DNA from 3 places in the Cytobacillus sp. Bva_UNVM-123 genome. Region 3 is predicted to be linked to each of the others. Evidence: riboswitches for the same ligand, from Rfam matches in the RefSeq annotation. Region 3 holds a riboswitch; each other region holds the start of a gene.
The links. A riboswitch is a leader RNA that binds a small molecule or an ion and turns the genes downstream of it on or off. The one in region 3 is predicted to bind cobalamin.
Positions count from the first base shown of each region.

Region 1: linked by a shared signal. The riboswitch ahead of KDN24_RS12215 (hypothetical protein) and the one ahead of KDN24_RS03870 (ABC transporter substrate-binding protein) in region 3 are both predicted to bind cobalamin.
Region 2: linked by a shared signal. The riboswitch ahead of metE (5-methyltetrahydropteroyltriglutamate--homocysteine S-methyltransferase) and the one ahead of KDN24_RS03870 (ABC transporter substrate-binding protein) in region 3 are both predicted to bind cobalamin.

Region 1 covers NZ_CM177772.1:2,450,827-2,461,149, forward strand. The annotation lists gene KDN24_RS12180 (aminoglycoside adenylyltransferase domain-containing protein) at 1-758, shown strand, start outside; gene KDN24_RS12185 (hypothetical protein) at 995-1,297, shown strand; gene KDN24_RS12190 (hypothetical protein) at 1,786-2,094, opposite strand; partial or broken gene KDN24_RS12195 (DUF1259 domain-containing protein) at 2,554-2,787, shown strand; gene KDN24_RS12200 (class I SAM-dependent methyltransferase) at 2,916-3,542, shown strand; gene aac(6') (aminoglycoside 6'-N-acetyltransferase) at 3,659-4,093, shown strand; gene KDN24_RS12210 (alpha/beta fold hydrolase) at 4,323-5,102, shown strand; cobalamin riboswitch at 5,370-5,566, shown strand; gene KDN24_RS12215 (hypothetical protein) at 5,738-5,971, shown strand; gene mmgD (citrate synthase) at 5,956-7,068, shown strand; gene prpD (2-methylcitrate dehydratase) at 7,120-8,556, shown strand; gene prpB (methylisocitrate lyase) at 8,572-9,489, shown strand; gene KDN24_RS12235 (acyl-CoA dehydrogenase FadE) at 9,677-10,323, shown strand, end outside.
Region 2 covers NZ_CM177772.1:301,630-311,952, forward strand. The annotation lists gene KDN24_RS01565 (multicopper oxidase family protein) at 1-1,454, shown strand, start outside; gene KDN24_RS01570 (hypothetical protein) at 1,904-2,047, opposite strand; gene KDN24_RS01575 (glycerophosphodiester phosphodiesterase family protein) at 2,160-2,462, opposite strand; gene KDN24_RS01580 (sigma factor) at 2,581-2,916, shown strand; gene KDN24_RS01585 (hypothetical protein) at 2,925-3,164, shown strand; gene oxdD (oxalate decarboxylase) at 3,366-4,562, shown strand; gene KDN24_RS01595 (GyrI-like domain-containing protein) at 4,669-5,145, shown strand; SAM riboswitch class I at 5,238-5,346, shown strand; cobalamin riboswitch at 5,458-5,650, shown strand; gene metE (5-methyltetrahydropteroyltriglutamate--homocysteine S-methyltransferase) at 5,806-8,103, shown strand; gene dut (dUTP diphosphatase) at 8,387-8,824, opposite strand; gene nrdF (class 1b ribonucleoside-diphosphate reductase subunit beta) at 9,004-10,008, opposite strand; gene nrdE (class 1b ribonucleoside-diphosphate reductase subunit alpha) at 9,996-10,323, opposite strand, start outside.
Region 3 covers NZ_CM177772.1:787,767-798,089, reverse strand. The annotation lists gene KDN24_RS03880 (bifunctional ABC transporter ATP-binding protein/adenosylcobinamide amidohydrolase) at 1-1,466, opposite strand, end outside; gene KDN24_RS03875 (FecCD family ABC transporter permease) at 1,470-2,447, opposite strand; gene KDN24_RS03870 (ABC transporter substrate-binding protein) at 2,494-3,486, opposite strand; cobalamin riboswitch at 3,764-3,952, opposite strand; gene KDN24_RS03865 (hypothetical protein) at 4,004-4,780, opposite strand; gene KDN24_RS03860 (PhnE/PtxC family ABC transporter permease) at 5,073-5,939, opposite strand; gene KDN24_RS03855 (PhnE/PtxC family ABC transporter permease) at 5,939-6,724, opposite strand; gene phnC (phosphonate ABC transporter ATP-binding protein) at 6,714-7,502, opposite strand; gene phnD (phosphate/phosphite/phosphonate ABC transporter substrate-binding protein) at 7,536-8,570, opposite strand; gene phnL (phosphonate C-P lyase system protein PhnL) at 8,713-9,429, opposite strand; gene phnM (phosphonate metabolism protein PhnM) at 9,457-10,323, opposite strand, start outside.

The DNA.
Region 1 (10,323 bases), 1.7 Mb from region 3:
CACAAATTCCCAATACCCTGGAAGGTCTATATTTACATGGTTCAATTGCCCTTAATGCTTATCATAATGGCTCAAGCGATATTGATTTCATTGCATTTGTAAACCGTCATTTAACGGATAGAGAGGTAAAAATATTATCCAAAATTCATAAACAATTAAATAATAAATATAAAAAAACAGGAATGGACGGATGCTATCTTCATTGGGAAGACATAGGTAAGAAAAAGACAGAAACAAAAAAGTGTTTATACGTAAACGAAGGCAAGGTAGGTAGGAGTAATCATGTTATTAATCCGATTACATGGTGGATTCTAAGAGACAAAGGGATCAGCATTATTGGTCCGGAGATAAGTTCATTTCACTTTGAAGTTGATGAAACGGATCTAGTGGAGTATGTACTAAACAATATGAACACCTATTGGGTGAATCGTTTAAACACAATTGAAAGATTTAAAAGAATAGTACTTTTATTACCAAACAAACTAGTGGATTGGGAAGTACAATGGATTATTACTGGAATATTACGTCAATTCTATACACTTAGAGAACATGAAATCATTTCAAAAGTAGATGCATGTAAATACGCTATAAACTATATGCCAGAAAGTTGGCATAACATCACTAAAGAAGCGATAAGTATTCGAGAAGGATTAAACATACGTTACTGTGATTCCAAGAAACAAAGGGTTCATGACACAATACAATGTATGAACTACATTATTGATTATTGTAATAATATGTATAAAACTCAAGCTTAATAAAGACAAGTTAATTAATAGATAAATTTTTATTCAATTAAAAGTTTTTCGAGGAAAAAAAGAAATTAGATAATTTATATACATTTGGGAATAAAAAATGTAATAGCCGAGATAGAACAATTTTAAGTAGTGTGTTCTACGTTCATTCGGATATTTTTCTGCAATCAAGCGCTATTCTTTAGCATGAATGATAAGATAAGTAAAATTCATACAAACGTAAATGGAGGTGAGAGGCATTGTTAAGGGTCCTTTTAGAGTTAATTCGAATTATAGTCATTTTTGTTTTTTTCTATGGAATTTTAGGTTCCCTTTTATATAATGTATACTCAAAAATTGGCATTACTATTGAAAAATATGGCTGGCTGGGTTATATAGCAATTCTGCTTTTATTTATTCTTCTGTATAGGAATAAATTGCAGTTCAGCGGTTGGTATACCGGTAAAGGTAGAGAAAAACTTCCTAAAAAAGTATCAATAATCCTTGTTTCAATTTCAATCTTATTATTGGTGTTACCAATGATTTTAAATTTCTTAAGCTAAACGCGGGTAGTGTTCGTCTATCAAGCTATGTATTTAACTGACCAATTAAAAAAGGAATTAAATGTTGAATTACCAGAAGACTTAGCAAATTTATTAAATGAAACAAATGGTGTTTTCGATAATTGGAATTGCCCTTTGATTTGGTCTACTTCTCAAATGGAATCACGAGGATGATAGTCGGAAATGGGTTGCGGCTACATTAAAACATTTTATTAAAGAATGGATTACTGGTAAGATTAGTGTTTAAACACGAACTCTATTACTTGGCACTAGTATAAAAAGTAAGGTACTTTTATGTAAGTAGATGGGAGGTAGATAAAGCGCATGCTGTTAAGAGCGTCAGTGATTGGAATGGGAGGACATCCTCTCCTCGGATTTGATTCGAAAACATGTGACAAGATTTACGAGATAGATTCAAAAGGAAAAAAGTCTTACTTTATTTTAGTGAAGGTGGGATCATCATACCATCCCACCTTTTTGTTCAATTATTAACGACGACGGCGACGTCTTCTTCTTTCTTCTTCAAGATCTATATTTATGTTTAAATCTTGATCTTGGTCATTTTCCTGATCTTGTTCTGCTCTCACTTTAGCATTACTACGGCTATTAAGATTGATATCAACCCTAGAATTACCTGAATTCGTAATATTAGCACGTGCAACGTTTGTATTTTTATCGGTATTTCGAACATCTGCCTCTGCTTCTGTGTTCGTTCTATTTCTTATCTCCGATTCAAAATCTGTATCAAAATCCACATTTACATTTGTATTTCTATTTCTATTATTTCTTCTTGACATATTTATCGACTCCTTCGTTACTGAAGTTTTTGAAAGCATTTCTAGCTTTAAATTCAGATATACATTATCTTTGTGTCTGTTTGGTATCAATAATTACCTTTATAAATCCAATCCTTTTCCTGTTTTCTCTCGCTTAGATGTCTCCTCCTTCTTAATTGTATTTTTCTTTTAAGCCATAAAACTCTCTTTTTAGTTTCCACAGTAATACAGTATTCCTTTCGTATTCATGTTGTATAGACTAATCCCATAGATACGTTTATTTTTTTCACCTTTTTGTTTAAAAAAGCATTTCGGAGTAAACACTCTCATTGCAAAATTCGAAAGAAAAAAATAATTTACTTGCTCCTAAACCCTTGTCCATTTCACATTCCTAAAAAATTCATATTTCTATTATGAAGGAGGTAACTCTTTTTTTATGGGTACCCTTCGATACGAATATAGAAAGATAAGGGTTGCATAATGAATTGGGAAAATCGAAGAAGCTTATGTCAGGAATTTGCCAGAATTCTTGGGGGTGCGGGGAGTTTAGATGAGAATGGTGTATGTCTAGTACAAAAATTCCGTACATTGGATTTTACGATTCTTGGGCGACCAAGTAAATCTCCATTAGTTATTCCACAATTTTTTTCGTTTGAAGATGTTGATCGAAACGGCAGGGCATTAAATTTAGGTGAAACGGTGCTATTACAACAGGTTTTAAAGTTTACAAAATGATATCGACCAAATATAGTTTTAATTAGAATTACATCTTTAAGAAAATATTAACGTTAAACAATATAGCATCCCAATTCAAGCAAAACACAAAGGAGATAGAAAATTTTATGGAATTCTGGGAATCAAGTTTTATAGAAAAACAAACGATGTGGGGATTTGAAGCTACAGACTCCGCAATTATAACAAAAGACTTTTTTCTTAAAAGGAATGTTAAGGAAATTCTAGTACCAGGTATTGGATATGGTAGAAATGCAAAAGTTTTCATTGACAGTGGAATAAATGTTACAGGAATTGAAATTTCCAAAACAGCAATTGATTTGTCGAGGCAAAATGGTCTTGATATGAACATTTTTCATGGTTCAGTAACTGATATGCCTTTTGATAATAAACTCTATGACGGTATTTTCTGCTATGCACTTATTCACTTATTGAATAATCGTGAGAGAGCTAAGTTTATTAAAGATTGCTATAATCAGTTAAAGCCTAATGGATATATGATATTTACAACTGTTTCAAAAAAAGCTCCCATGTTTGGTAAGGGCAAACAATTGGATGAAAACTATTTCGAGATAATGGAAGGCGTAAAAATGTTCTTTTTTGATTCTGACACTATAAAACAAGAATTTGGAAAATATGGTCTAGTAGAGTTTTCAGAAATGGACGAGCCAAGTAAGGACATGAAAAATAAGCCTCCAATAAATTTTATAATGGTAAAATGTAAGAAAGAATTATAAGGAATCATACAGATTTAGTTTAATAAGAATAAAGTGATTTTTAGGAGAACTTCATACTATAGGTTTCCCATTAAAAAAATGCAAAAGAAGAATTGAAGAGATTCGGAGGTTTTTTTATGCTAAAAGAGGCTACGTTACAAGATTCAAAAGAAGCTGCACACCTAGCTTTATTACTTTGGCCTGATCACACGTTAGAGGAATTTATTCAAGAAATGACACATCTTATAGCCCAGCCAGATGCGAAGGTTTTTTTAGCTTTTCATGACAACGAAACGGTTGGGTTTGCGCAATGCCAACTTCGATATGATTATGTTGAAGGGACAAGCTCAAGTCCAGCAGGATATTTAGAGGGACTTTATGTAAAAGAGGACTTTCGTAAACAAGGCTTAGCTAAGAAATTAGTGAATGCTTGTGAGAATTGGGCTAAGAATAGAGGATGTCATGAATTTGCTAGTGACTGTGAATTAGATAATGAAGAAAGCTTAGCAGTGCATCTTAATTTGGGATTTAGTGAAGTAAACCGTATTATTTGTTTTAAAAAAGACTTATAGGATTGACGAAATTTTGGATCTGATACGATTGAAAAAAACGAATAACACTTTCGGCAATCAGGCGTGATTCTACAGCAAGAATGACGCTCTTTTTTATGTTAAAGGACAAGAAATTTCAATAAACACCATCCTTTTCACTTCTCTAGCCTACAACTGGAATAGGTACTCATCTTTGTTATTCAAAATGAATATGTATTGTTGAAACCATATTAACTAGGGAGGAATCTTCATGGGATACTTTGTGAATATAGAGCCAGGTGTTAATTTATATGTAGAAGATGTTAACCAGGGGGGAAATAAGACCATCGTATTTTTACATGGCTGGCCGCTAAGCCATAAACAGTTTGAATATCAGTTTAATGTTCTTCCTGCTATGGGCTATCGTTGTATTGGTATAGACTGGAGGGGCTTTGGCAAATCGGATAAACCAATGGGAGGCTATACTTTTAATAGACTTGCAGATGATATTCGCACAGTTGTTGGTACACTTCAAATAAACAATTTTACACTTGTAGGTCACTCAACCGGTGGGGCTATCGCAATTCGATATATGTCTCGTCACAACGGTTTTGGTGTATCAAAGCTTGTTCTTATTGATGCTGCTGCTCCAACTGGATTTACCGCAGAAGTCGCTCATCACTTTCTTAAAGAAACTTTAAATGACCGGCCCAAAATGATGCAGGACGTAACAGATGGATTTTTCTTTCAATATATAACTAAACCATTTTCAGACTGGTTTTTACAAATGGGATTACAAGCAGCAAGTTGGTCGACAGCTGCTATTATAACCACATTAAGAGATGAAAAGCTACATGCGGATCTTCCAAAAATTAATGTCCCTACTTTAATCACTCACGGTATTCATGACAAAGTTATTCCATATGCACAGGCTAAGGAACTAAATGAAAACATAAAAAATTCACAGCTTGTTCCGTTTCAATATAGTGGTCATGGCCTTTTTTGGGAAGAACGTGAGAAGTTTAACCAACTAATAACGCAATTTATTTAGTGAAACAATGGCTCTTTTTCCAATGTGTTATGGATGAAATAAGAGATAGAATTAAGAGATTTAGTGAAATTGAGGAATAACATAATTTTGTAATCTATGAAAAAGGGTTTTGTCTGCAACTGAAGCACCTCTCGTATATTGAAAAATATTTGTGCCAACTCTATTGTCGTACTCCAACGAAGGGTAAATTAGTCAGGCTTTCTTCTACTTAATCTTATAAAATTATTGTAAATTTTCCGAAAAATTGATATGTTTAATATGTAAAATTAAATAGGTGTAGAAACAGGTGAAGTAAAATTATGTGTTTTACCTCTTAAAAGGGAAGTCGGTTAGAGTCCGGCGCTGTCCCGCAACTGTAATTGGGAGCAATTCGAAAATGCCACTGTTTCCTGTAAAACGGAAATGGGAAGGATCGAAAAGCGATGATCATAAGCCAGGAGACCTGCCTGTTTTAGCAAACATCAATACCTACGCGGATAGGGGGTGTTAAGTGCGGAATAGTGGAGCATGTTTTCTATTTTATAATAGACATGTTTATTTAGGTATTCGTTCGTAACTTAACAACTTCTTTAGGAAGTTGTTTTTTTATTGGACTAATTTTTATGAAGACCTCATTTTGGAGGAGGACAGCTTTGTTGGGATCAGTAAACGACTTTATTAATTCTTTTAAAACGTGCATTATGGATAATTACAATTTAGCCGAATCTTGTACAATTCAAGAAAAATATGCGCAGCTAGTAAGAGAAATAACAGACCGTAAAGAGGGACTAGAAGAAACAAAAATTCTTATGCAAAATGTTGAAAAGGCTTACATGATCATAAAACAGGATCTATTTGGAGGAGAGGAAGAAGAATGGAGACTGAAATAAACTATTTTCCGGGACTTGAAGGGGTTGTGGCGTCAGAAACGAACATATCTTTTCTAGATACTGTTGCTAGCCAGATCATTATTAAAGGGTACGACCTTATCCAATTATCCCAAACGAAAGAGTATCTGGACATTGTCCATCTTTTGCTTGAAGACGAATTGCCACTTGATACAGAAAAGGCCTCGACTGCAGAAATACTTAAAAGTGAATATGAAATCCCTGAAGAGATATTAAATGTTTTTAAATTACTTCCTAAAGAAACGCATCCAATGGACGGACTTCGGACAGGGATATCCTCAATTGCAGGCTTTGATGTCCAAATTGATGACCGTTCTATTTCTGCTAATAAAAATCGTGCATATGGGTTGTTAGGAAAAGTCCCTAATATTGTGGCCAATAGCTACCGCATTATTAATGGCAAAGAACCGATTGAGCCACTCAATGAATTATCCTACAGTGCCAACTTTTTTTATATGCTAACAGGGAGAAAGCCTTCTCCAATGGAAGAGAAAATATTTGACCTTTCGCTCGTTTTATACAGTGAGCATGAAATGCCCAACTCAACTTTCACAGCCAGAGTGATCGCTTCAACACAATCCGATTTGTATGGTGCCCTGACTGGTGCAGTTGCATCTTTAAAAGGAAATTTGCATGGCGGAGCGAATGAAGCAGTCATGTATATGTTAAATGAGGCAAAGACAGTTGCAGGCTACGAAAAAATGCTAGAGAAAAAACTACTGAATAAAGAAAAAATTATGGGATTCGGACACCGTGTATACATGAAGAAGATGGACCCTAGAGCACTTATGATGAAAGAAGCGCTCAAGCAGCTTTCGGATATGAAAGGGGATGACCTTCTTCTACGAATGTGTGAAGCTGGGGAGAAAATGATGGAACGGGAGAAAGTGCTCTACCCGAACCTGGATTATTACGCGGCACCTGTTTACTGGATGCTTGGCATTGAGATTCCTTTATATACACCTATTTTCTTCAGTTCCAGAACAGTTGGATTATGTGCTCACGTCATAGAGCAACATGCCAATAATCGACTTTACCGGCCGCGTGTGCACTATACTGGAGCTCGTCCAGCCAATTAAAGTAATAGAGAATTATTTATTCTACAAAGCTGAAAAGAAAGGAAGATCCAAATGAATAAGACGAAGGAACAGACGAAAGTAGATGTATTACTGCAGGAAATTGCCGATTATGTGCTCGATAAAGAAATCACAAGCTCTGAAGCGTTTGAGACAGCGCGCTATGTATTGCTCGATACCCTTGGGTGCGGAATCCTTGCATTAAACTATCCTGAATGTACAAAGTTACTTGGACCGATTGTACCTGGGACAACCGTTGAAAATGGCTGTCGGGTGCCAGGGACGTCGTATGTGCTGGATCCAGTCCGTGGAGCCTTTAATATTGGCTGTATGGTTCGTTGGCTAGATTTTAATGATACATGGCTAGCTGCAGAATGGGGTCATCCTTCAGATAATCTTGGCGGCATATTAGCGGTAGCAGATTATTTAAGTCGTGTACACTTAGCAGAAGGGAAAGAGCCTTTAACTGTCCGTGAAGTATTAGAGATGATGATCAAAGCACATGAAATTCAAGGTGTACTGGCACTTGAAAACAGCTTGAACCGTGTCGGACTGGACCACGTGTTATTTGTCAAAATTGCTACTACTGCGGTTGTTGCAAAAATGCTGGGTGGAACACGTAAGGAGATCATCAATGCATTATCCAACGCTTGGATAGACAATTCCAGCCTTCGCACGTATCGACATGCGCCAAATACCGGATCACGAAAGTCATGGGCTGCGGGGGATGCGACAAGCAGAGGAGTCCATCTGGCTATGATGGCCCTTAAAGGAGAAATGGGCTATCCACAAGCCCTATCAGCTCCAGGATGGGGCTTCCAGGATGTTTTGTTCAAGCAGAAGGAACTGAAACTTGGCCGAAAGCTTGATTCCTACGTAATGGAAAATGTGCTATTCAAAGTATCTTATCCGGCAGAATTTCATGCCCAAACGGCAGCAGAATGTGCGATTAAGCTGCATCCGCAGATGAAGGACCAACTTGATGAGATTGATTGCATTACCATTGAAACCCATGAATCAGCAATCCGAATTATCGATAAAAAAGGCCCTCTTCATAATCCAGCTGATCGTGACCACTGCTTGCAGTATATTACAGCGATCGGCCTGATCAAAGGAGATATCAAAGCAGAGCATTATGAAAAAGAAACGGCATCAGATCCGCTAATTGACAGTTTAAGAGAAAAGATGATAGTCGTTGAAAACAAGCAATATAGCTTTGATTACCTCGATCCGAGCAAGCGCTCAATCGCTAATGCGGTTCAGGTGCATTTTAAAGATGGGACTTCTACTGAAAAAATTGAATGCGAATATCCATTGGGACACCGCTTCCGCAGAGAAGAAGCCATTCCAAAAATTATTGATAAGTTCTCTAGCAACCTGAAAACTCATTATCCGAGCAAGCATCAAGGAAAAATTGAAGCAGTCTGCTTTGAGCAGGAAACCCTTGAAAAAATGCAAGTAAATCAATTTGTAGAGTTGTTTTTGCTCTAAAAGGAGGACCTTTAGATGGCTTGGATTGTCGATCAGGCGGCGACTCAAAAAGAGCTCGCCAATCAATTTCGTAAACTTATTTCATCCAAAGACATTTTGCAAATACCGGGAGCTCATGATGCGATGGCGGCACTTGTCGCAAAAAAGGCAGGTTTTTCTGCCCTGTATTTATCTGGTGCCGCGTATACAGCAAGCAGAGGACTTCCAGACTTAGGAATTGTCACATCAACTGAAATGGCTGATAGGGCGAGAGATTTAGTGCGTGCGACGAATTTGCCTGTATTGGTTGATATTGATACTGGTTTTGGCGGCGTTCTTAATGTAGCGCGTACGGCAAGGGAAATGGCTGAAGCTAATGTTGCTGCCGTTCAAATTGAAGACCAACAACTGCCAAAGAAGTGTGGACATTTGAATGGAAAGCAGCTAGTTTCAATTGAAGAAATGGTACAGAAAATTAAAATTATCAAAGAAACAGCGCCGACCCTGTTTGTTGTGGCACGTACAGATGCCCGGTCAGTAGAAGGGCTGGAAGCGTCTTTAGCGAGAGCATCTGCCTACATTGCCGCAGGAGCAGATGTTATTTTTCCAGAAGCATTACAGTCTGAGGATGAATTCAAATTATTTACAGAAAAATTAACAGTGCCAGTACTTGCTAATATGACTGAATTCGGGAAAACACCTTATTATGCGGTAGAGGAATTTGCAGAGATGGGGATCCAAATGGTGATCTATCCTGTCACCTCCCTTAGAGTTGCTGCTAAGGCGTATGAAAATATTTTTAAGGTGATAAAGGAGAATGGCACACAGAAAGATAGTCTTCCATCTATGCAAACGAGAAAGGAATTGTATGAAACAATTTCCTATTATAAATTTGAGGATTTAGATAGTAAGATGGCCAAAACCGTCTTGCCCGAAGAAGAAATAAAGGGATAATGCCCCTTATGGGAGAAAAGGGAATGCCCTTTTCTTCCCTCAATGACTAGCACAACTTGAATAGCACAAAAGAAGGCGATCACATGTATCATCAGCAAAATAGCAAACTAGATACGAAAGGAAGATCGTCTTTACTTGTTCTAAGTTAGACTGAGAACGATAAATTTGCCATGCAGGGAGGTTAGGTATGGAAAAAGCAGAGTGCAAGTTTACGAATAAAACTTCTTTACAACACGTTGATTGGATAGATAAACTCTTTACACCTGAAGACTTTCATTTTGAGGAAGTGCTCATTGCTAAAACGGCGGAGCTGTTCATTAAGCAGGATGTCTCCCCTAAAATCACAGCCATTGAGAAGCACCAGTATGAAGCAACTCGAAAATTATTTGAGAAAGCAGGCGAACTGGGTCTACTTTCCATTGAGGTACCAGAAGTTTACGGAGGGTTTGACCTCAATAAAAAAATTTCGGGGCTTGTTGCAGAAAGAATGGGTTTTGGCGGCTCATTTAGTGTCTCCTTTAATATTCATGTTGGAGTCGGAACTTTGCCTTATGTGTATTTTGGGGACGAGAAGCAGAAACAAGAATATCTGCCAAAGCTGGCCTCAGGAGAATGGGTAGGAGCTTATGCCCTTACGGAATCAGATGCAGGTTCAGATGCGCTTCGTCCAAAAACAAGTGCTATTTTAAATGAGGATGAAGTGGCTTGGGTGTTAAACGGAGAAAAGCAATGGATTACGAATGCTCATCTAGCTGATGTCTTTGTCGTCTTTGCCAAAACAGGGGAGGGAATGACAGCATTCATTGTAGAACGTTCTTTTAAGGGTGTGTCTGT
Region 2 (10,323 bases), 490 kb from region 3:
ATTACGAAGTAAATATGACTCAATTCAAGCATTCATTTCATAGTGAGCTAGATGACACCACTGTTTGGGGATTCGAAGGCGGATACCCCGGACCTACAATTGATGTTGAAAGTGGAGAAAAAGTGTTTATTAAATGGAACAATAATCTTCCAGACAAACATCTCTTCCCTATCGATTATACGGTTCATGGCGCTCACAAGGATGTGCCTGATGTAAGAACGGTTGTACATGTACACGGTGCTTGTGTTGAATGGGAAAGTGACGGATACCCGGAGGCTTGGTTTACTAGGGGATTCAAACAAGTCGGTCGTTTTTTTAGAAAGCAAGTATATCAATATGATAATTGTAATAGTGCCTGCACCCTTTGGTATCATGACCATACCCTCGGAATCACGAGGCTTAATGTGTATGCTGGATTGGCAGGATTCTATCTTGTCAGAGACCAACAGGAACGTTTATTGAATTTACCAAGTGGGAAATATGAGATCCCTCTTATGTTTCAAGATAAGACTTTTAATAAGGATGGTTCGCTTTATTACCCGAAGCAGCCGGATAAACCAATTCCGAGTTTAAAAACGTCTATCGTACCTGAGTTTATTGGGGATACCATTATCGTGAATGGCAAAGTACATCCCTTTTTGAAAGTGGAACCACGTAAATATCGATTTAGGCTGCTAAATGCGTCCAACACGCGTTTCTTTAGGATTAAGCTTGATTCAGGACAACTGATGTATCAAATTGCGACGGATAGTGGATTCATGCAGTACCCTATAGGAATAAAAGAAATCGTGTTAGCACCTGCAGAACGAGTTGAGGTTATCATTGATTTTACAAATCTTGAAGGAAAGAATATTGTCGTGACAAATGATGCCCCCGTTCCTTTTCCCAGGGGAGATCCGGTTAATGAAAACACTGGTACAGTCATGCAATTTAGAGTGACTCTGCCGTTGTCTAATGTGGATACGAGTGCTATTCCGGCTTTTATGATCCCTTTTCCTAAAATAAAGGAACAATCAGCAGCAAAGGTACGATACTTAACATTAAATGACAATATGGATCAGTATGGTCGTGAATTTATGCTATTAGATAATAAACAATGGGATGCTCCTATAACAGAAAATCCAAAATTGGATTCGACCGAAGTATGGTATTTACTTAACTTGACAAAAGACTCACACCCGATTCATCTTCACTTAATTGATTTTCAAGTCTTAGACCGGAGAGATTTCGATGTAGAAACATATAAGAAAGATAAAATTATCCAATATACGGGTCCGGCGACTTCTCCAGAGCCACAAGAAGAAGGATGGAAAGATACCGTTCGAGCTAATCCTCAGCAAGTTACTCGAATAATCATGAAGTTTGGTCCATACACAGGGTTGTATGTATGGCATTGTCATATCTTGGAGCATGAGGATTATGAAATGATGAGACCGTATATTATTATTCGATAATAGACTAGGAAAATGTTTTTTTTCTTAAAAAATCTTAGGATCTATCAAAAAGGACAAAAATAAGAGCTATGAACCACATTAGACCCGACACCTAATGTGGTTTTATTAGCCGAAGGATAACCAAGCATTTCACCTGATTTCCCTTCGATCTTGACTATTTTTTTAAAATAAAAAACACACTTTGTCTTGGATGAATCATATCTAGAAAGTTATTTAGTAATTTTATCTATCCTATTTGTCCATATATACCCCTGATATCCTTCTGGAATTTTTTCAAGGCTTTCTTTTGTATCGAACCCTTCTGACCATTTCCCATTTCCCTCTACGATTACGACACACGTATTAACTGATTCCATTCTACCAATAAATTTATTGGGCAACCCCATAAGTACTTCGCATAATTTAAGGGTAAATGTAGCTCCATATTAGGAAAAGCCACAAACACGGCATCATACCAAGCCTTTGCCACGAAATGGATAACTTTTTCCATTATCAGCTGTATATTGATAGCCAATATCTAGTTTCTTCAATTTATTCATCATATAATCTTCATGGTGATGTTGAAGGACAAATCCTTGTGGAATGGCAGTCAAAATGTCCTTCAAAGTGATGTTGAAGGACAAACTCTCGAGGAATGGCAGTCAAAATGTCCTTCAAAGTGATGCTGAAGGACAAACCCCCGAGGAATGGCAGTCAAAATGTCCTTCAAAGTGATACTGAAGGACAAACTCTCGAGGAATTGCAAGTAAAATGTCCTTCAAAGTGATGTTGAAGAACAAATCCCCGAGGACTTGCTATCAAAATGTCCTTCAGTTCACTTTTCCCATCTGTCCGATACTCTAAAGTGTAATCATGAAAAACAGCTAATATTTGATCCTTCGTTAACTGAATATCTAATTCCACTATGTCTGCACCATGATCAAATGCTGCTTTCATAGAAGGAATTGTATTTTCTAAATAAGGGTGCTCAGGTGGATAAATGATTTCAGCTCCAATCAATAGGTGCAAAAGATCAACTTTGTTCTTAACTAAGCCTATGGTTTAAAAAAGAATTTTTCATATTTTGATAGATATCCCCCATGTACTTCCGTAATAACAATAGAATGGCCCTTTTTGGAGGTAGAAAATGAAAATTATAGAAGACAATGTAGTGGAGCAATTGATCGCAAAGAATGAAAAAGCACTATTTTATATAGTTGATCAGTATGGAGGGATCATCAAGGCGATTACCAAGAAATACTTAGGCAATTTAGAAATCATTCAAGATGAATGCTTTGATGATGTACTCCTCTTAGTTTGGCAAAACATTACTTCTTACAACAAGGATAAAAATTCATTGAAAAACTGGATCGCCGCTATTACAAAGTACAAGGCGATTGATTATCAACGACAATATAAAAAATTTCTACTTCAACGTGAATTAGAAGACTATATGTTAGTAGATCCCAATAGAGCCGAATAGTCTATAAAATGACGAATATTTCTGAGGATGTGTTCTTTAAAATAGAGAATGAACAAGGAGAAGGAATACAAGCGTTAAATGGACAACAATCCCACTATTTAAACTATAATCGTTTTGTGGCATTAAAAGGCGGTAAGATTAAAATTATTCCAGTTAGTTATAAGGAAAGAAATCAGGAATACATTCATACTAATGAAATAATCGAACTAGACTTAGACGAAAAGATAAGAGAACAGGAAGGAAATTAACTGCTGTGAATGGAATAACTTTACTTTAGTGGTTTACTATCATTTCAGTGCTGACTCATAGGCACTGATTTTTTTATATTTGTCACAATTTGATTTGTAAAAAACTTAGTTTCCAATAGGCACAGTAACCATTCTAAGCCCAAGTCATACACTATGAAAAAGAATTTTCCCTCAATAATCCCTTAAAAGAGGAGCGTAGTGATGAAAAACCGAACAATGAATCAAGCAACTGGGAATGTGCCTCAACCGATCCGAAGTGATGGAGCCGGAGGGGTTGACTCCGGACCGCGGAATATTATGCGGGATCTTCAAAATCCAAATATGCTCGTCCCGCCAATTACAGATGCAGGCTTGCTCCCGAACCTGAAATTTTCATTCTCAGATACTTCTATGAAATTAGATCACGGGGGATGGTCTCGCGAGATCACCATAAGGGAACTTCCTATCGCCACAACCCTTGCAGGAGTAAATATGAGTTTAACGGCTGGCGGAGTACGTGAACTCCATTGGCATAAACAAGCAGAATGGTCTTATATGCTGTTAGGTCGGGCGCGTATAACTGCAGTTGACCAGCAAGGTCGAAATTTCATCGCCGACGTTGGCCCAGGCGATCTTTGGTATTTTCCTCCAGGTATCCCACATTCGATTCAAGGGTTGGAACATTGTGAATTTCTGCTTGTCTTCGATGATGGCAACTTTTCTGATCTTTCTACCTTATCCATTTCTGATTGGTTAGCACATACCCCAAAAGATGCTCTGTCTGCCAATTTCGGAGTACCAGAGAGTGCTTTTAACTCCATTCCTTCTGAACAAGTATATATCTATCAGGGGGAGGTGCCAGGTACATTGGAAAATCAAGAAGTCCAGTCACCTTACGGAGAAGTTCCTTTAACTTTCAAGCATGAGCTGTTGAAACAAACACCAATGAAAACGCCTGGTGGTAGTGTTCGAATTGTGGACTCCTCTAACTTTCCGATATCAAAAACAATCGCTGCAGCTCTCGTTGAGATTGAACCAGGTGCAATGAGAGAACTTCATTGGCATCCTAATAAAGACGAGTGGCAGTATTATTTGACCGGAGAAGGGCGAATGACTGTGTTTGCTGGAAATGGTGCGGCGCGTACTTTTGATTACAGAGCTGGTGATGTCGGATATGTACCATTTGCTACTGGACACTATATTCAAAACACCGGTAATGAAACATTATGGTTTTTAGAGATGTTTAAAAGCAACCGCTTTGAAGACGTGTCTCTGAATCAATGGATGGCATTAACTCCTAAAGAATTAGTTAAGAGTAACTTGAATATTGGATCAGAATTAATAGACTCACTACGCAAGGAGAAATGGCCTGTTGTTAAATATCCCGGGTTTTCCTACTATCCAAAAAAAGATAAATAAACTGGACTTTATTCCAAAATATTCAATTTTATCAATTTTGTAGAAGGATTTCATAAGTATTTGTCAAATGTCCCTATTAGAACAAAATAGAATGGGGGAGAAACAAATGGAAACGCTGATTATTGAAAAAGAATCATTTAAAGTAATAGGAATGACATTAGAAACGCTTCTTAGTGATGAACGAGAACAGAGAAACATCCCAACATTATTTGAAGCATTCATCAAACGTATTCCAGAGATTAAAAACAGGCTCAATGACAACTCGATTGGTATTTTTATAGACCCTCCCAATTATAATTATAAGACGGACAAGTTTAAGTGGATATCAGGGGTTGAAGTTTCAAGTGTCAATGATATTCCCGACGGCATGGAATCTTTCATATTTCAAGCAAATACCTACGCACGCACAACCTATATCGGTCCTAGAGATAAAGCCTATACGGCATATGATCATTTATACAATTGGGTTAAGGGATCAGAATATGAATTAGCTGACACTTACGGTATTGAATATTATCAGCAAAGTCATGATGATAATCACACTGTCATGGATTTGATGTTCCCGATTCGAAAAAATAGTTGATTTAAAGCTTAATTCTTTAAAACTCTTTTGACAGCATTCGCTTATCATGCTAATATGATTATCAAATTCAAAAAATTATAAAATATTAAAAACTCTTATTCAGAGAGGCGGAGGGACTGGCCCTATGAAGCCCGGCAACCATTTAACGATTTGTTAAAAAGGTGCTAATTCCTGCAAAGCATATGCTTTGACAAATAAGAGAGTAATCCATAGGTGATGAAGACCTCTCTATTTTTAAATAGGGGGGTTTTTAGTCTTTTGAAAGACATAAACTAAGAGATTGTCTTGCTTCAATGCTTTTCTTATTAAAATTTCATACAAAATGCTTCAGGTGCTGTGTGAATCATTTACTCAGCTTAAAAGGGAAGACCGGTGAAATTCCGGCACGGTCCCGCCACTGTTATGGGGAGCAACTTATCATTTGACCACTGTTTCATATTGAAATGGGAAGGGATAAGAAGCAATGAACCTAAGTCAGGAGACCTGCCTGTTGTATGCGCTTGTACCTACGGATGTATAGGGGGGAGTGAGGAATACATGTTGAGAAAAACAAAAGGTCTCAACTCTAGTTAGCATGTGTATGAATCTCTCTTTTCTATTTGAAAAGGGAGATTTTTTGTTGAGGACGAAAATACAAACGGATAAGGAGTGGAAAATTATATGAATAAAGTAAAAAGCTCGAATGTAGGTTATCCAAGAATTGGTGAAAAACGCGAATGGAAAAAAGCGCTTGAACAGTTTTGGGCAGGTAAATTGGAAAAAGAGGTTTTCTTAAAACAAATGGAGGAGATTCGCTTGCAGCATCTTCAGAAGCAAGCGGTTCAGGGCATTGATTTGATCCCAGTTGGAGATTTTAGCTTATATGACCATGTACTTGATACAGCTGTTATGTTTGGCTTAGTCCCGAAGCGCTTTGAATACGGCGGAGGTAAAGTATCGCTTGAAACATATTTTGATATAGCTAGAGGGACTAAAGGTGCGGTTGCAGCTGAAATGACAAAATGGTTTAACACAAACTATCACTATATTGTTCCAGAACTTAACGAAGCAGTTCCTACTCTTGTCGAAAACCGTCCACTTCAATTTTATAAAGAGGCGAAACAAAAACTTAATATTGATGGAAAGCCTGTTATGTTAGGACCTTTAACATTTGTAAAACTTTCAAAGGGCTATGAGGAGAGTGAATTGGAAAAAGTTGTAAATCAATTTGTCCCTCTTTATGCGGACATTTTACGCGAATTACAACAAGAGGGAGTCGAATGGGTACAAATCGATGAACCGATTTTAGCAACTACGATTTCAAAAGAAGAGGTTGCATTCTGCCATAATATTTATCAAGCATTGCATGAAGCAGCACCAAAAATAAAGGTGATTTTGCAAACGTACTTTGAGAGCATCGAACATTATGAAGATATTACTTCACTTCCTGTACAAGGAATTGGACTTGATTTTGTACATGATTCTGGTCAGAATCTTGCTGCTTTGAAAAAGTATGGTTTTCCGAAAGATAAGATACTTGCTGCTGGAGTTGTTGACGGGCGTAATATATGGCGTGCAAATCTTGATGATAGGTTCTCTATTCTTACGGAGATTGCAGAGGTCGTTTCAAAAGATCAACTCATTGTACAGCCCTCATCAAGCCTACTTCATGTGCCTGTAACAACAAAAAACGAAGAAGCGCTGGGGGAGATTTTAACAGATGCATTAGCTTTTGCTGATGAAAAATTGCATGAAATTGTTGTACTTACAAAAGGACTGAACAAAGGGAAAGAAACGATACAGGTAGACATTGCTACGAGTATAGAATCGATTGAAGCATTAAATCATTCATCCGTTCGAAACAATAAAGAAGTTCAGGAGGCTATCCACAAACTGCATACGTATAATGCGGAGCGGCAAGAACTGTTTAGCGTACGTCAAGGATTGCAGGAGGAGGCCTTTCAATTGCCACTTCTCCCCACTACAACAATTGGAAGCTTCCCACAAACACAAGAAGTCAGAAAACAGCGTTTAAAATGGCGGAAAGGCGAGCTAAATGCTGCAGACTATGAGAAATATATAAAAGCAGAAATAAAAAAATGGATTGAAATTCAAGAAGAACTTGGTCTCGATGTGTTTGTACATGGAGAATTTGAACGTACAGACATGGTTGAATATTTCGGTGAGAAATTAGCGGGCTTTCAATTTACGAAATTCGGTTGGGTACAGTCATATGGTTCACGATGTGTGAAGCCGCCGCTTATATATGGTGACGTGTCCTATCAAGAACCAATGACAGTCGAAGAAACTGTATATGCCCAATCCTTAACAGACAAACCTGTAAAGGGAATGCTGACAGGTCCAATTACCATCTTAAACTGGTCGTTTGTACGCGATGATATTCCACGTTTTGAAGTAGCAAATCAAATTGCGCTTGCGCTTCGACAAGAAGTTGAAACACTTGAGAAAAATGGAATCCGTATGATTCAAGTCGATGAACCAGCCATTCGTGAAGGGCTGCCTTTAAAATATGAGAAGCAAAAAGACTATCTTGATTCTGCAGTTTATGCGTTCAAACTGGCAACAACGTCTGTCAAAAACGATACACAAATTCATACCCATATGTGTTATTCAGACTTTAAAAATATTATCAATGCTATCAAAGCGCTCGATGCCGATGTCATTTCAATTGAAACATCAAGAAGTCACGGGGAATTAATTCATGCCTTTGAAGAAAATACATATGACAAAGGGATCGGTCTTGGTGTCTATGATATTCATAGTCCACGTGTCCCACAGCTTGAAGAGCTGACAAGAAGCATTGATCGTGCCCTTCAAGTACTGGATCCGAGGCTATTCTGGATCAATCCTGATTGTGGTTTAAAAACACGGGGTATTGATGAGACGGTTGCAGCACTAAAGGTAATGGTTGAAGCGGCAAGGCAAACAAGAGACAAGCTGCTTGTGAAAAAGGGATAGGGATCTAGGGAAGGAAATCTGCTTTTTTGGAAATCCATAATTAAATGGAGTGATCATGATGGAACAAGCTTTTTCAGTAGAACGCTCAAGAACAATCCAGACAAAACTAGTTCTTCCACCAAATACTAATCGGCTCCTGGACGTAAGGAGCTTAGAAAAAATAGAGCGATGATTCGATAGGATAGCAGAAAGCTTGAACAAAGAGAAAGAGCAGTTTTGAGTGTGATCAAAACATGCTCTTTCCACCATTCCTACCCAATTAAAATGTTCAAAGGAATCCCTTTTATTTTGTACCACTCGCACCAAATCCGGATTCCCCTCGTACAGATTGAGATAATTCATTTACTTCTGTAAGCTGAATGAATGGAACCATTTGAATAACGATTTGAGCTAAACGCATAGATTTCTCGATTACAAAAGTTTCTTTTCCGTGATTAATCATAATAACGCCAATTTCTCCTCGATATCCTTCATCGATCGTCCCAGGGCTATTCAGTACCGTCACACTATGTTTTAGAGCTAGACCACTTCTAGGGCGTATTTGTGCTTCCGTTCCTTTTGGCAATTCTATTTGCAGCCCTGTTTGAATTAATCTTGATTCTCCAGGTGGGATCTCAACCATTTCAATTGAATACAGATCCATTCCCGCATCCCCTGGATTTGCTTGCAAAGGAAGCTTTGCATCAGCATGAATTCTCTTGATTTTTACTTCTAAGTTCATGTTGCTTCTCCCTATCTAATCAATTTCTCTCTAATAAATTTCGTCTTGACGAAATTGCGCCCAGATTTTATCGAGCTTGCTCGATAAACTTCCTTTGAAAATCTGAGGCATCCGCCGGAGGCTTTAACTTTATTCAGCATGAGCTTGGACACCCACTAAATTAGATACTCAATTCGCATTCATCTCTCACTTACATTGTTAAGAGAATTCTGCTGAAGAAAGTTAAAATTAAAGGTGTCATCTGTTATAGGAGCTACTTTTGCTTTCGAGTAAGTAGCGCCCTTTTGTGAAAAGAAATCATATGTCGAGCCTTCATTGCGAATGCCATTCATAACAATTGGATTAATCTCTTCCTCTGGAAACATTTGCTCGAAGCCGACATTCATTAACGCTTTATTTGCGTTATAGCGGACATATGCTTTAACCTCTGGTGACAAGCCTGTTTCAGCATATACATCATCAGTATATAACATTTCATTTTGATACAGATCGAGTAATAGTTCATAGCCCCATACTTTCAATTCATCCTGCTTTTCCTTCGTAAATTCCTTGAAAATATTTTGCGCAAAAAAACCAACAGCCACACCATGGATCGATTCATCTCGCAAAATAAGCGAAATAACCTCTGCGCTATTACGCAGGAACCCTTGTCCACCTAAATATAGTGGGTAGAAAAACCCTGAGTAAAACAAGAAGGATTCAAGCATGACAGACGAAAATAATGCTTTCCATAAGCTTTCCGGATTTCCTTCTTCAATACTGTTATAAACATCGCCAATTTTTTTTGATTTGTATTGCAAATACTCATTTTTCTTTACCCAGTCAAAAAGCTCATCAATTTCATTGTTCGTACAAAGTGTCGTAAAGATATAGGAGTAGGATTTCGCATGAATCGCTTCAAAGGCTGCAAAAACTGTGAAAACAGCCTTTTCCTGTAAATCAGGTGCATAATCAGCAATATGATTCATGCCAATATTTGTTTGAACTGTATCAAGTAATGTCAACCCAGCAAGAACTTTTTTATACGTATCCTGGTGTTCAAAGCTTTGCCACTGTTTAACGTCTTTGCTTACGGCAATTTCCTCTGGGAACCAAATTTGCTTCCATTGCTGATCCCAAAACACTTGAGCAAGTTCACTTGTTGGCTTATTCCAGTTGACCGCCTCATAGGTTAAATTTGACATGCTACGCACTCCTCTAATGTTTGTAATCGTTGACGAACATAATAAACTGACTTAATGCCCTTCATCCAAGCATAAATATAAATTTTCGCCAGTTGCTCGGTTGTCCAATTGTCAGTGACATAAAGCGTCATCGAAATTCCTTGATCGACATGTTTTTGGGCAGCAGCATATAAATCAATCAAATCATATGGATTAACGTCGTAAGCTTCTACATATAAATGTGTATTATCATTTGTTAAATGGGGCATTGGATAGATCGTGCGACTGTCAGCATAATCACGGATTTCAACACGCTCCGTACAAGGAGCAATGGAA
Region 3 (10,323 bases):
TTTTTCACCCGTTTTCTACTTTTTACGATCGAATCCCTCGTACATTCCGAAACACCTTTTCCAATGACCTTTCCTAACGGAGTAATCGTTCCAGCATAATCGAGTTTTTTCCCTCTCTGAGTAGAAGCAATTAATATACTATCTGTAGATGTTCCCGTCGCAATTGTACCTGTTACATGATCTTTCACTTCTAATTCATGGAGCACTTTTGCTTTCGCCTCGGTAGCTGTCATAATACTTTGGATAAAGGCTTCCTCCGTCAAATCCCCACTGATGAAAATCCATGTATTGATTGTGCCTGGTACCATTTGAAAATGATGCTCTATCCCTCTTGTCGCATCAATTGCATTGCCCACTCCTGCTGTTACAACGACAAAAACAGCAAAGCCTTCCTCTTTATAAAACTGAAAGCTAACATCATCAAGCATAACGGCTGTCATCATGCCGACAGTTTCAGTCGGTTCGAATCCGTGAGCTTTTAAATAATCGACCATTTCCCGCCGATGATCTGTGCAATCATAATCTTTATTAACATGGCGATTCACAAATGTATGATGCCAGCCTGTACCTGAACCAACTACACCTGAAGACATTGTTCTAAGCGGAAGTGGAGAGCGCAATACGAAATGAGACTCAAACATTTCCAGAAAACTTGTATCAATATAATATGTCTCTTTCTTATCCGCAAATTCTTCGGGCAAAAGCACCATCTGTGGAGCAGCAACAATCGGATGTGGCTGTTTTTTAATTTTTGTATTGTATACAGAGCGAATTCTTTCCTCGCGCAGCACTTCATTTGGAGTGTGATTTATATTAATTTCGCCGCCTTCAAGAAGGATAAGTCTGTCACAATATAACCCCGCTAAATTTAAATCATGGAATATTGAAATGACAGTCAGTTCTCTATCCTTTGTCCAGCTTTTTAATAAGTCCAATAAATCTTTTTGAAAAGAAAGATCAAGATGGTTCGTCGGTTCATCAAGCAATAATATTTCAGGCTCCTGAGCTAGTGCCTGTGCGAGAAAAACACGCTGCCTTTCTCCACCAGAAAGTTCATGAATATAATGATTTTCAAAATGTGATACACCCGTCTGCTCCATCGCCATTTTTACAATTTGCTCATCATTCTCTGACCAAGTTTGAAACCAGCCTTTTTGATGAGCATATCTGCCAAGCCCAACCGTTTCCTTCACTGTATAAGAAAAGGCCTCACTAGAATGCTGCGGCAAAACAGCAATGATTTTTGCTAATTCTTTTGCGGAAAAATCTTTTAATGATTTTCCTTTCAATAAAACTTCTCCATCTGAAAAAGGTAGTATCCCGCTTAGCATTTTGAGCAATGTTGTTTTCCCGCTTCCATTCGGACCTAATATTCCGAGCAGCTCCCCTTTATCCAATTGAAAGCTCACATTTTTTAAGATGGATGAACCAAAATATCCACCCGATAATTGTTGAACATTAAGCATCCTTTATCCTCTACTTTCCGCTCGTCTATTCATTAAGATTATGGCAAAAACCGGTGCTCCAATGATGGCGGTAATGACTCCAATCGGTAACTCTGTCGGTGAGATAATGGTCCTTGCTACAAGATCCGCTAGAATTAAAAAGCCGCCTCCTGTAAAAATGGATAGTGGCAATAAATGCTTATGGTCAGGACCCCATAACAATCTTGTCAAATGTGGGATGACTAGACCAACAAATCCAATGGTTCCTGATACCGCTACGGCAGCACCAGTTAGGATTGAACCTGCTATTAAAATCATCATCTTTCTCTTTTGAACATTCACACCGATATGCTGAGCCCTTTCCTCGCCAAAAGACATCGCATTCAATTCATGGCTATTCAGCAAAAGAATAATCGAACCAATCGCAAAAAATGGCAGAATAATTTTTATATAAGCCCAGCCTCTCATCGATACACTGCCAAGAAGCCAGCCAATAATTTGTCGCAGCTCTTCCCCTGTTAAAGCAATCATAAGTGAAATTAAAGCACCTAAAAAAGAACTAAAAATGATTCCAGTTAAAATGATCGTTTCCACTTTCATCGAGCGTTCAATTTGACGGGCAAATAATAAAACGAGAAAAATCGTGATAAATGAAAAAAGAATACTTAACAATGGGAGTGTAAATAAACCGGCAAATGGAATGGAAATACCGAAGAATAACGTAATGACTGCTCCCACAGAGGCACCAGATGAGACTCCTAGTGTATATGGGTCTGCGAGAGGATTCCTTAATAATCCTTGAAAGGCAGCCCCCGCTATCGCGAGAGATGCCCCTACTAAACCTGCTAGTATAACTCTAGGTAAGCGAATATTCATGACTATATTCGCATACATAGAATCAATATTTTCATTTGGTGAGAAGCGGAAGATTTCAGCACCGATTATGTTAATAATATCCATCGCTGGAACAGCAACTGTTCCAATTGAAATGCCCAACAGCATTGCCGTAAAAAGAAATGCCACAGCAAGCAAATAAGCAATAAACTTATTATTTAAATGTTTCAGGGTAAATCGCTTTTGCAAGTTCCTCTACTCCTTCGACAAGCCTTGGGCCTGTACGGGTAACCTTATCTGAATTCACATCTACCACTTGTTTATTTTTCACAGCAGAAATATCCTGCCAGCCATCTCTTCCTAATACATCTGCAATTGGGTCTTCAGTATAATATCCGTGAGTTGTAATAATAACATCCGGATTTCTTTCAATAATCGCTTCAGGATCTATTTTCGGCCATCCTTCTTCAGTAATAATATTATCTGCATGAAGCATCGTTAGCATTTCATTCATAAACGTATTTACACCAACCGCATAAATTTCAGGTGCTGGGGATACTTCAACAAAAACCGTTTTACGGTCTTCTGCTTTTATCTCCTCCGCTTTTGCTTTTAACTCATCAAGCTTTGCTTTCATGTCAGCCACAAGCTTGTCTGCCTTTTCCTTCTCTCCTGATGCTGTACCAATCATATTAATTGAATCATAGACTTCCTCGAAGTTCTTCGCATCATTCACAACAAGGACAGTAATTCCAGCATCTCTTAATTGTTGTAGACCTGCTTCTGAATTATGTGCGCTTGAAGCATGAGCTAGAACGAGGTTAGGATTTAAAGAAATAATTTTCTCAACATTAAAATCCATACCGCCGACTTTTTCTATTGCATTCACTTCTTCTGGGTAATTATCATAATCATTCACACCAACAACCTCATTGCCTAATCCTAACGCAAAAGCAATTTCCGTGTTACTTGGAATTAAAGAAACGATTCTTTCTGGCTTCGCTTCAATAACTACCTCATTATCAAGAGCGTCTTTAATCGTAACTGGAAAAGCAGCTGCTTCCTTCTCTGCATCTTGTTTTTCATCTGCTCCTGTACTCTGTTCTGTTTCTGTGTTGTCTTTCGGTTTGTCTGCATTATCACCACAACCAGCCAATACCCCCATTGCTAGTAGAAGTGCAAATAATAATGAATAAAGCTTTTTCATTTTTTTATTTCCTCCTTAAATCCTTCACATTTAACATTTTTCATTAGAAAAACTCGCATTTGCCAAGTCCTTTCGGCGAATGCACTATCTTTTCTTATGCGGTATTATTAACGCGACTAATATTTGAACTTTATTTTACTTTAGTACGTTAATAAACTTAAATTTTCGTACTAGCAAAAAAAACATCTCCACACTTGAAATGGAGATGTTTGCATAGGTAAATTAGAAAAACAAAGGAAATCTAACCTGTCAAACACCTCCTATCCTCGTAGGTTTGATGGTGCTAGTAGAAGCAGGCAGGTCTCCTGGCTCATGGTCATCGCTATTTTCTGCGCCTTCCCATACATTTTTAGTACAGTGGCCATTGCAGCAAGCTCCCATTTACAGTGGCGGGACCGCGTTGGATTTACACCAACTTCCCTTTTAAGTCTTCAAAAACGAAGACACCCATTCTAGTCTTATATATGAAATTTTCCGCTAATTTCGATTATACACGATAATTTAGCAGAATAGCGTATTATGAACTAATAATTTTCCACACTCTCGATTTTTTATCAAAAACGAGCTTTGCTTCACAAGGTTGATTTACAACGCTTTCATATTCTTCATACATATCATCCATATCAGCAAAATCACCGATTACCCAAATGGGAACTTCCATTTTTACTCGGCTTTGCTCTGCATCCTTAATGGAAAGAAGAACGCCTTCCTTCATAAAAGATTTCAATGAGGTGAAAATCTCGTTTGGAATTGGTGGATATGGTTTTGGTTTTTTGAAACTAAACAGGGATCTTTCGACCTTTATTTGGTCTATTTTGCTTGGAATTACTGTCCCGAGCATTTTATAAAAATTATTATAATTTCGGTAATATGTTTTGTTTATAAAGCCATCATCATGAGCTAAATATACGTAACGATTGCTTAATTGATTATAAAAAGGCGACTTCAAATGTTCTTTCATATGACCGAGATAAAGAAGTTCAGCAATTCCTTGTTCCGATAGTTCATTTAAGGATTCTTCCTCCTCAAAATCGATCCAGCAAAAGTCACCATACCCATATACATCCTCTTCCATCAGCTTGCTTAGCTTTTCCCTCGGAACATACTCATGCAAAGTGTGCATATTAAAATCACCATCATCAAAGCGGTGCTTTAACAATAGTAAATTGTTTAGTGATTCAAATAAAGATTCCGCAAACTCTACAAATTCAATTCCATATGTAACGACGTATTGCTCACGTTCATTTAAATGGATATAAATGATATCGCGAACATTATGGTTCCTTTTTTTCAACTTTGAAACCTCCGAAAAGTTAGAAAAACTTGGCGTTCACCAAGTCCTTTCGGTGAATGCCCTAGCTTTTCTTATGCGGTATTATAAATGCTAATATTATTTGAACTTCATTCTACTTTAGTGTGTTAATAAACTCAAACTTTCCACTTAGCTAAAATAAGCTAAGCATTCATCTGTATGATATAAGTTCCCCTTATTCTAGCAAAAATAATATAAAATTGCTTCCTTTTAAAATAATTTAATACAAATGTAAAGAGGCAGCATGAAAATTCCGCCGACTCTTTCGAAAAAACTAAATATTTACTTTTAACCGTTTTTTTATTTGGGTTGCAAGTAATTCGAGCAAAATCGCAACAGTTAAAATAAAATAGGTGACAGTGCCAATTTCTCGAATGTCATAGTAGAAGCTACCTGCCATAAACATATCGAAGCCTATTCCGCCAGCACCAGCTGCAGCTCCCATAGCAATGGCAACAGCAAAGTTTATTTCGAATCTTAAAAATGTCCAAGAAATCATATACGTAATCGATGAAGGGATCACCGCTTGAAAAACGATTTGCCACCAGCTTGCCCCACTCGCCTGCAATGCTTCAATTACACCTTTATCAAGCTCTTCGAATGATTCAGAATATGCCTTAATTAAATAACTAACCGAGTGAAAGGTCATTCCGATGACAGCGGCAACACTTCCTAAACCTGCTGCAACGGCAAATATCAATACCCAAAGGACAGTAGGAACCGCTCGTATAAATGCAGCAAATCCCTTAATAATAGCGGACACACGTTTTGAAGATAAGTTTTGCGCTGCAAATAAACCTAAAACGACAGCAATGATCGCACCGAATATCGTTGTTAAAAACGCAAGCCCTAATGTAACCATCACTTGTTTCAATGCATGTGTAAAGGTAAAGTGATTAAATTGCGGCTCCAAAAACATCACTTTAATATTTTGAATCGTTGCAACCAAACCTTGAACAAGGCTCACATCTTTCGAATCAAGCGTATAAAAAGCATAAACGGTCAAAATGGCTAAAACAACAAGTGTACTCCGCAATACGATTGTTGCTTTCGTTAATGGTCTTATTCGGATTCGTTTTGGAGGAGTATTCGTTAACAATGCCTTAGACGATAATTTTTCGAGTTTATTATCTATCTCCATTATAAAATGACCCTCCTCACATAGTTTGACACAAACTCAATGCATAGAATGGAGATCACAATGACAATGACAACAAGGCTAGCAGCATTATAATTTAAGCTTTTATAATAAAGATCAAAAGCAAATCCAATTCCTGAACCAGCAAGCAATCCAATCAATGTAGCACTGCGAATATTTGTTTCAACCATGAACAACACCCAGCTGATGATTTGTGGTATACAAGAAGGAATGACAGATTGAAAGATAATTGAAAAATAGCCTGCTCCTGTTGCTTTTAATGCCTCAACCGAACTGCCGCTCACCTCATCAATCGTTTCCACGAATGCCCTCGTTAAAAATCCAAATGACCCAAAGAATAGGGCGAAATAGCCCGTCAATGAGCTTTGTCCGAATGAAAACAGTAAAATCATCGCCCAAGCAGTAATGTCAATATTACGAAAGATCGTGGCGATCGCTCGGCAAATTCCGCCAAAGAAAGCATTCACCCTCGTCGTATTTGAGCCTAGCACCGCAAATAGCATCGCGAGCAAAGCAGCAACAGTTGTTGCTGCAACAGAAATGAGCAAGGTTTCAATTAATTTAGCGAATATATCCGGTAGCTTCGTTACCGAATCCTTCGTCGGATAAAAATTCGAAAATGACCATTGGATTGCTTTCGGGACAGCTGCAAATCCTTTTGCTAGACTAAATTCAGTAATTGTTATCGCAATAAAGGTAACCACACAGACTAAGAGGATTAAACCAGCAGAATTAAGCTTCTTTTTCCTAAAAATGTCAACCCGCATGAATTTCACCCGTATTAAAAATAAGTTTTCCAGCTTCAGAGCCATAAATGCGGTGAATATCATCTGGAGTAATCTCTTTCGGTGAGCCATTATAGACGACTTGCCCACTATTAATTCCGATAATTGTATCTGAATACTTCAATGCGACATCAACTTGGTGAAGATTAACGAGGACGGTAATACCCATCTTTTCTGAAATATTTTTAAGATGATCCATAATGACTTTTGAAGAACTTGGGTCTAAGGAGGCAATCGGCTCATCACAAAGCAGCATTCTTGGATTTTGGATGAGGGCGCGAGCGATACCAACTCGCTGTTTTTGTCCGCCACTTAATTGGTCTGAACGTTTAAAGATCTGTTCATCTAAGCCTAGTACCTTTAATATTTTTATCGCCTGTTGTTTTTCTTCTTCAGAATACAAACCAAGCATACCAGCTAAGGTAGATTTGAAGCCAAGTCTGCCATGGAGAGTGTTTTCGATGACAGTAAGTCGATTCACTAAGTTATAATGCTGAAAAATCATGCCAATTTTAGTCCGTGTTTTCTTTAGCTCTCTTTTACTTAAGCTAAGGACATTTACGTTATCAAAATTGATTTCTCCGCTTGAAGCATCAATCATACGATTAATACATCGAAGGAGAGTTGATTTTCCCGCCCCAGATGGACCAATAATGGAAACAAACTCTCCTTCTCTCACAGAGAAGTTAACATCGGATAACGCTTTCGTATCATTGCCAAACTTTTTCGATACATGGGCTATTTCGAGTAACGCTGTCATATGTTAACTTCCTTTCAAACATATTCGTGTCTATTATTTAGACAATTCACGAATCGGATTGAACCAAGAATCTTCCGCTTTAACCAACCGTTCATTTCCAGACTTTTTCTTAAATAAACCTTTAAATTCGGATTCTGCAGGAACGAAGATTTTTTCATTATTTGCTACTTCATCTGAAGTTAATGTGTCGAGCAGCTTCTTTTGCAATTCTTCATTGACCGTTTCTGTATTTACGACAAATGGGGCATTTAATACAGGCGTAACTGAAATTAGTGCAAACTCCTTTCCAATAACCGTATTAAACGGTTCTGCTGCCCCATCACTTACTTTATAAATAGAACCTGGGCGATTTTCTTCCCCTTCTACGATTTCCACATAATTGCTCACACATGTATCACAAAACGCTGCTACATCTACCTTCCCTGTTAAAAGATTAACCCCTGAACCTTGATGTGAACCTCCGTACAATACTTCACTAAAAAACTTATCTCCTCCACCCTCAAGCAAGTCATCAGCTGTTAAATCTTTGAATTCATCCTTTTTGCTGAAATAATCAACAATTCCAGTTGATGGAACTTTGAAACCGGAAGTAGAGCTGTTTGATACGAAAGAGAATTTCTTTCCGGCAATTTGATCAATTGAGTAATCATTGCCATTTTTATACTCATCGGCATTTTCTTTTTGGACCGCTAACCAACTGTAATAAACGGCATCATCGAGTGTACCAGACTCGCCACTTGGAACAACTAATGGCTGAACTTTACTATTCTTTTTATTTGCTTCTATGTAACCTTGTGCACCTAAAAATGCTAGATCAGCATTTCCATTCGCTACCGCTTCAATTGCGACAAGATAATCTGTTGTTGTTTTATGCTCAATTTTCTTGCCAGTTGCTTTTTCGAGAACTTCTCCAATAGCTTCACGTGTTTCTCCTAAATCTGCACCTGACTCATTGGGCAGCCATGTGATGATAAGTGTATCTTTTTCCTTCGATCCTGCAGAAGTTGAACAACCCGCAAAAACAACTACCATGATTAACGAAATCATTAACAAAATTGTGTTCTTCATTTCCAACTCTCCTTCTCAATAAATAGTACACTTCATTTCCAAAATAGTTTGTCATCTCCGTTACTAACTATACAATTTGAAAATAAAGGAACTGTTAAATTCACGTTATAATAAGTTAAGAGATTGTAAAATTTATGAATATTTAGGAATGAATTGAAATAGAGTTTGAAACAACTCCATCCTGCATACTGTACTCTCGGTCACATAAATGCTCCATAAACTTTAGATCATGAAATATTCCAAGCATGGTTGTTCCTTCTTTCATAAGCTGTTCAATTAACATTTTTACTTTTCTTTTTGAGTCTTCATCTAAACTAGCAGTCGGTTCATCGAGGAGGAGAAGGCGGGGTTTTTTTACCATTGCTCTAGCAATATTTAGCCTAAGCTTTTCCCCACCTGAAAATGTTGCAGGATAACTATCCCAAAGCTCTTGATCCAGTTCAAAATGCTTGAGTATTTTTTCCGTTTCCTGAAAAGCTTGCTCCTCAGCTGTTCCCATTTCTAATAGAGATTGCTTCACTAGCTCTCTCGCAGTCGTTCTTGGCATTACACTTAAAAACTGCGACACATAGCCAATCTCATGTTTACGCAAATAGATCATTTTCCTTGCTGAAGCCGTTGTAAGAGAAATCGGGCCAAATTTTTTCGAATGGTATAAAATACTGCCTTCTTGAATTTTGTACGTACCATAAATGCTTTTTAAAATCGTTGATTTTCCACTGCCACTCTTTCCAGTTATCCCGACGAACTCCCCTTGCTTGATTGCAAGATTAATATCCGTTACCGCTTGAATTTTTTTACCAAGATTGTGAAGGGTAAAGGTTTTGGATAAATGTTTTATCTCCAATAAATGCTCCACATGCTCACCCACTTCCACTCGTAAGAATCAAATTCGATAATTTGTCTTTTGAATTAGTTTGCCATCAACAAAAACTCCTGTAATAACTGGAAAACCGTCTGCTAGTTTTTCAATAATGAGTAAATCCGCTTTCTTTCCTTCTCGAATGGAGCCAATCTCCTGCTCCATCTTGACAGCCTTCGCTGGATTTAACGTGACAAGCTTAATCATTTCCGTTAGTTTCTGTCCTTGCTTTTCAGTTAAACTGAAGATTGCATGAAGCATAGCTGCTGGATAATAGTCACTGCAAAGAATATCAATCACGCCATTTCGAATCGCTTCCTCTGCACTTAAATTTCCACTATGTGACCCGCCAAGGAGAACATTTGGAGCTCCAGCAATCGTATACATCCCCATCTCCTTCGCTTTTTTGGCAATCTCAAGCGTAATTGGAAATTCACTAATCGTCGTGCCGATGCTCTTTACTAGCTCAAGTTTTTCCATTGAATCATCATCATGTGAGGCAACCGCAATTCCATTGCGATTCGCCATTTGGGCTACTTCCCTCATATCATCAGCCGAAATTTTATCCTTTACCTGATGACGGTAAATAATCGCATCAATCGCTTCATCACTCATATTGTTATAGCTTTTCACTGTCTTACGATATATTTCGAGATGCCGATATTGGCCTTGTCCTGGAGAATGGTCCATAAATGAAACGAGGTGAACCTTTTTGTCAGAAATATATTCTTTCAAATTATCTAATCCATCTGTATTATCTATTTCAAAGCGGGCATGAAAACGGTGACGGATTAAATGCTTCTCATAATGCGTCGCTTCGATAATATCGATTAATCTTTTAACATTATTAGGTTCGCGAATAGGTTTATACGTGTATTCAGTCGTTTTATA